Regions from separate parts of the Staphylococcus sp. Ze2 genome, predicted to be linked through region 2. Evidence: riboswitches for the same ligand, from Rfam matches in the RefSeq annotation. Region 2 holds a riboswitch; the other holds the start of a gene.
The links. Region 2 has a riboswitch for FMN ahead of ribD (bifunctional diaminohydroxyphosphoribosylaminopyrimidine deaminase/5-amino-6-(5-phosphoribosylamino)uracil reductase RibD). Riboswitches for the same ligand answer to the same signal wherever they lie in the genome.
Positions count from the first base shown of each region.

Region 1 (3,429 bases), 330 kb from region 2:
CAGTCAACTCTAAAGATGAAATTGGTGAATTATCACGTACATTTAATACAATGAGTTCTGAAATTCAGCAGCATATTGATGCATTATCATCCTCTAAAAATATTCGGGATAGCTTAATTAACTCAATGATTGAAGGCGTTCTAGGATTTAATGATAAAAAAGAAATTATTATCTCTAATAAATTAGCCAATACAATTTTAGAGATGTTAGATGAATATGCATTAGAGAAACTAGATAAACAAAACGAGCTTACTTTTAGTAGTAAAAAAACGCAATTTGAAGTTTATGAAATCAACACACGTTATTTTGTAATTATTACAAGTTATATAGAGCAAATACAACCTGATGGTAGAAGCGGTATCGTGGCTATTATTCGTGATATGACAAACGAGCATAATATGGATCAAATGAAAAAAGATTTCATTGCCAATGTATCTCACGAATTACGTACGCCAATATCCTTATTGCAAGGATACACTGAATCTATTGTAGATGGTATTGTAACTGAGCCAGATGAAATCCACGAGTCATTATCTATCGTTTTAGATGAAACTAAAAGGTTAAACAGGTTAGTAAACGAATTATTAAATGTAGCGCGAATGGATGCTGAAGGTTTAACTGTGGATAAAGTTATACAGCCAATTGATCCATTACTCAACAAGATGCAACAAAAATATCAAAAACACGCCAAAGATTTAGAATTAAATATGAGTTTAAATCCAGATACACATCAACGCTTATGGTATTTTGATTCGGATAGAATTGAACAAGTATTAACTAATTTAATAGATAATGCATCTAGATATACTGAACCTGGAGATGCGATTAACATAGAGATAAGCGAAACTAATTCAGAACAAATACTTTATATAACTGATACTGGTTCTGGTATCGCACCTGAACATTTACAACAAGTGTTTGATCGCTTTTACAAGGTAGATACTGCACGTAAGCGTGGTAAACAAGGGACTGGATTAGGATTGTTTATCTGTCGTATGATAATTGATTCTCACGGTGGTACCATTGACGTAAAAAGCAAACTGGGTAAAGGGACTACTTTTATTATTTCTTTACCTAAACCAGAAACTGAAGACGACAATGTTTAAGTATCGTTTCTAGATGAATGAATTGATGAAGAACTAATAATGACTACATATAAGAACAATAAATTGAAATAGCATTTATAAAGCATATTCTTATATGAAATTCATTTATGCATAGAACTTAAAAACTGCCGGCAAAGTTAAACGCTTTGACGGCAGTTTTTATACCAGTTTCATCCTTTTTATTTATGTCGTTAATATATTTTAAGCAAGTATATTGTTTTTACCAGAGTAATAAGCTATGATAAATTTATAAAATTTAAGAAATTCATCTTCGGGGTAGGGTGCAATTCCCAACCGGCAGTAAAATAAGCCTGCGACCCATTAATCTATTAAATAGATTAATGGCTGATCTAGTGTGAATCTGGAGCCGACAGTATAGTCTGGATGGGAGAAGATGGAGGGTTTATTTGTTGTGCAATTATATCCTCCTATTCTGAGAAAGATGAATGGAAGGAGATAATTTAATATGCAACAACAAACAAAACGCCTCATTACTATTAGTATGCTGAGTGCAATCGCATTTATTTTAATGTTTATAAAGTTCCCAATACCATTTTTACCACCATATTTAACTTTAGATTTTGGTGACGTACCAGCTTTGTTAGCAACATTCACACTTGGTCCTGTTGCGGGGCTTATTGTAGAATTCATTAAAAATTTGCTCAATTTTCTATTCAACATAGGTGATCCAGTAGGTCCTGTAGCTAACTTTTTAGCTGCATCAAGCTTTTTATTAACAGCTTATTTCGTCACTAAACATAAAGGCGTTCTAAAATCTCAAATTATAGGGCTTAGTATGGCAACGCTAGTTATGACAATTGTTCTAAGCATATTAAACTATTTTGTGTTATTACCTTTATACGGTATGATCATGAACCTGTCTGACGTAGTAGAAAATGTTAAGATAGTCATTGTATCCGGTGTTATACCTTTTAATATTATTAAAGGTGTTGTTATCTCAATCGTATTTATTCTTTTATATAATCGATTAAAAAACGTTTTACCACGTTAGAAATATAGCAGAACTTACCATCAAAAAAATAATAAACGCCTTTCAAAGTAACACTTTACAAGTGAGAAATGAAGGGCGTTTTTATTTCAAATATAAATATTAATTTTGGAAAAGTTAATGTTGAAGTAATGCAACCTATAAGAATAACTGGGTGCAAAAAATCCGAGACAATTATTTATGTCTCGGATTTAACTCTAACTATGTCTAAGTCATTAAATGAGGTTATTGCTATAGTAGGTAAGCAATTGTTTAAACTTAAATATAATCTAACTTCTATTCAAATTTTAACGCGTCACCATCAAATGGTTCTTCCTCAATTTTAATAGAATCAGTAGGGCATCCGTCTATTGCATCTTCCATATCTTCATATAATTCTTCTGGTACCTCCGCAGTACCTTGGTTATCATCTAGTATTACATAAGCGATACCTTCATCATCATAGTCGTATATATCAGGGGCAGCGGCACCGCAAGCGCCACATGCTATGCATGTGTCCATATCAACAATTGTATATTTAGCCAATTTCTTCGCCTCCTTCGACAAAAATGCTACAATAATTACACAAATATTATTGTAATCACTGTTTATCATTTTTTCAAATGTTTTCGATTTATAAAAGTGAGGGAGCATCCATGTATAATTTAATTCATTTTGCATACACGAAGTCACATAATTACAAAACCGAAAAAAGTATATTTAATATTATCACAGGTAAAAAATCGCATCAAACCTTTTTTGATGCCTGTAGTCAACAACTCTTATCATTGTATCATAGTATGCCTAAACTAAAATATTCTTTATTCGAACAATATTCTAATAATTTTAACATCGAAGAACAACAATTTCAAAATATCATTAGCCATCCACGTCATACATATGACAGCTTATCAAATACTTTCAATGCAATACAATTGTTGACTCAAACATTGTCTAATGTCCAACATAATAATTATCAATTTGTGCCTATTACACAACATAGAGCAGTTCATCAGAAAGTTAAACACTTATATAAAAAAATTTCTGACCATCATTTAGAAAACTTATTTATAGACGAACTTACATTACTTTTTCAATCTTTAACTAACCAAAACAGTGACCTATATATTCATTATTATTTACAAGGTTTTGAAGAAAGTATGTATACAAGACAACAAATTAGTTTAATAGAAGCGATATCACAGGAAATGCTTTTTGAATTAGAAATCAGAGATTTAGTTACTTTAATGTATGAAATAGAGAATGAGCAAAAGTATCCATTATTACATAGCTTAATTATTCTTCCAACATTATTAAACAAAACCGAAAAAACTT
Region 1 covers NZ_CP183486.1:1,743,228-1,746,656, forward strand. Annotated here, with positions in the region: gene ACM591_RS08255 (ATP-binding protein) at 1-1,106, shown strand, start outside; FMN riboswitch at 1,370-1,506, shown strand; gene ACM591_RS08260 (ECF transporter S component) at 1,573-2,118, shown strand; gene ACM591_RS08265 (ferredoxin) at 2,392-2,640, opposite strand; gene ACM591_RS08270 (helix-turn-helix domain-containing protein) at 2,751-3,429, shown strand, end outside.
Region 1: it holds a riboswitch for FMN, as region 2 does, so the genes downstream of both, ACM591_RS08260 (ECF transporter S component) here and ribD (bifunctional diaminohydroxyphosphoribosylaminopyrimidine deaminase/5-amino-6-(5-phosphoribosylamino)uracil reductase RibD) in region 2, are expected to answer to the same signal.

Region 2 (3,429 bases):
ATGCTCTAAGTTTCTCTGGGCTCAATTCCGATTCGTTAGAATTGATTATCCGTTCAACATATTTGAATAGCATATCAGTTTCTATATGGACTGGATCGCCAACACGTTTCTGATTTAAAATAGTTGATTTTCTTGTTTCTGGTATAAGGTGAATATCAAACTCAGCTTCTTTTAGTTGGAAAATAGTTAAACTCACACCATCTACTGTAATTGACCCTTGACTAACCATTTGTTTTATCAGTTTAGTTGTTGGTTTAATAGTAACGATTTTAGAGTTGTCAGATGCTTGTATGCGTGTGATTTTAGCAACTTCATCTACATGACCTAAAACAAAGTGACCACCAAAACGTCCTTGACCACTCATTGCTCTTTCTAAATTCACTTCAGCAGATTGAGTTAATTGGTTTAAATAAGTTTTATTTTCTGTACCTTTAATAACTTGAACTGAAAAACTTTGATGATCAAATTCCACCACCGTTAAACATGCGCCGTTAACACTGATTGAATCCCCGATATGCATATCTGATAAAATCGTTCGGCACTCAATCTTTAAGTTAACTACAGACTGTTGCGTGGATACTTTCTTTATTGTTCCTATTTCTTCAACAATTCCTGTAAACATGGACGATCACTTCTTTCGTAACTCTAGTTTAATATTTTGCTCAAGCATTTGTGAATTTACAATTTCAAACTGTGGTACTTCTAATAGATTAAAAATGCTTTCACTTTGGAAAAATTGATAATTACCAGAACCACCTATTATTTTCGGGGCATAATATAAGATTAGTTCGTTCGTAAATTTAGATTGTAGAAATTCAGAAGTTACTGTGGGCCCTGCCTCAACTAGTACACTTCCAATTCCCCTTTGATATAAATCTTTTAATATATTTTTAATTGAACAATCAGTTAATTCTATGATTTCAACATGTTCAATATTTGTTTTTAAATTTTTGTTTTGAGTATAAATCCATATTGGTTCATTTCTTAATTGAAAAATATCTAAATTAAAATCAATTTCACCAGTTTTAGATAAAATGACTTTTATAGGATGCTTACCTTCTTCAATACGTGTAGTATATTGTGGGTTATCTGCATATATCGTTCCTCTACCAGTCAAGACAGCATCATGTTTATGACGTAGATGAAACACATCATTTTTCACGGCTTTATTAGTAATCCATTTACTTTCGCCTTTGTCAGTGGCTTGTTTGCCATCAAGACTACATGAAACTTTAACTGTAACTTCTGGAATGGATTCGTTCTTAGCCATAAAGAAATCTCTGTATAATGATTCTGCATCTGATTGAGGGCGGAATATCACTTCGATGCCTGCCTGTTCTAATATATCATCGCCTTCAGAAGGTAATGTTGTGTCTTTAACCGCATAGACAACCTTTTTAATACCCGCTTCAATGATTTTATTTACACATGGTGGTGTTGAACCATAATGCGTACATGGTTCAAGCGAAATATATATAGTTCCGCCTCTAGCATTGTCTTGAGCCATATCTAAAGCTTGTACTTCAGCATGCTTGCCACCTTTTTGTAAATGGGCTCCCATGCCAACAATGCGCCCATCATTTACTACTACAGATCCAACTGGTGGGTTCAAACCCGTTTGGCCTTCTACCATTTTTGCTAATTGAATAGCGTAATTCAAATAATGACTCATTTTATCACCTCTAAAAAATAAAAAAACACCTGAACTTAACATTTCAGGTGTGGGATATATATCGATATAACATTTTTAGCAATCGTAAAATATACACTTATACATATTCAAATAAAAGTGTATGCTAAATAAACACTTAAAAAGTGCTATTTTCAAGTTATACTTCATTCTTTCTCCCATCCAGACTTTACTGTCGGCTCTAGAATTTCACTAGATCAGCCACATTTGATTCAACAAATGCAGGTCGCAGGCTTAATTTACTGCCGGTTGGGAATTTCACCCTGCCCCGAAAGAATATTTATGAAATTGTATTCGATGATTGAGTCAGGTAACTTTGAATAAGTTACAAAATAATGGTACTACACTTTTGACAAAATGACAATTCTTATTATCTAAGTCGGCTTTGTTTTTTTGATATTTCATTACATTTTTTCAACTTAAAGCACAAACAAATTAGTTAATACCCACTGACGACTATTAAATTATGAATAGTCGTCACAGATAACTCACAACTTATTCAGTTAATTTGTCGTTGTGTAATTCATCTATAAATTATAAATATCTTATTTTGTACTTAATAGATGGTCAACCACATTAACAGCTTGTTTTACAATCATCATAACGCCATTACGTGATTGATTAATTCCATTTGTTAATTGGCCGAGCGCATACATATGTTTCAGCGTTCCATAGCGAGGACTTATAATTTGATTAGTTTCAGCAACAATTTGAATTCCACCAAGTGGATGCGCTTGTACAACCTGTCTGTTCTCGAGATTTAATACGAGTTGGTCATCACCATCTAAATCTGCAAGTTGTGTCTTTGATCCAGTAGCATTAATTACAATATCAAACTGTTCTACTGACGCATCTTTATATTTAAAGTTGAACTTATTATTATTATATCGAACATCTTCTAATTCACTTTTGATTTTAATCGTGCCATGGTTAATGTGATCAATCAATAATCGTGCTGTTTGAGGCGGCATCGGGTTTGAATTTTCTTTTAATATAGGCTGATAATTAGTTAAAAATCGTTTTTGGTCCTCTCTACTTAAACTATTCCAAATCCAATTTAAATTTTCTTTCGTTAATTCAAGTATACTTTGTAATTTCCCTAATTCATCAGCATGTTCTAGGTCATAAGTTAAATCCTTAATTGGATCATCTTGACTACGATGCACTAACGTTTCGACATCAATATTATGCAATGCACAATCTTTCAAGAATAATTTTATTACTTCATCCAGAGGTACATTCCCAAAATGCTTGCGCTTTATCTCGTTAAATTTTTCTGGAGTTATATATTTAAAATCGATATCAGGCATCTCACCTCTTACACTTGGCAATCGCCCTTTTCGACTAGCAACAGTTATTGGTAGTTTAGGGTGATGCGAAGTTACATAGCGAATAACATCTAAACTTGCTAATCCCGTACCAATAATAGCAATTTCGTCGGAATCCTGTACATCATCTAATGTATTATAAGTCGGATATGGCGTTTTAATATAACCACGTATCCCCTTCAAACCATATGGATCATGATATGATAGAGTACCAATAGTTAAGAATACGACGTCATACTTTTTACATTTTTCTATTTCTTTAGAAGTACAAACACAATATGTCACTTTGGTCTTCCCTATTTCTGACTCTATAAATACTTCATTAACCTCTTCTTTGATTATATTTATGTTGCCGTACTTATGATTAAATTTCTGTAAATAATCTTTCATATAATGTCCAAATATAAATCT
Region 2 covers NZ_CP183486.1:1,413,597-1,417,025, reverse strand. Annotated here, with positions in the region: gene ribE (riboflavin synthase) at 1-622, opposite strand, end outside; gene ribD (bifunctional diaminohydroxyphosphoribosylaminopyrimidine deaminase/5-amino-6-(5-phosphoribosylamino)uracil reductase RibD) at 629-1,672, opposite strand; FMN riboswitch at 1,837-1,970, opposite strand; gene ACM591_RS06575 (FAD/NAD(P)-binding protein) at 2,236-3,429, opposite strand, start outside.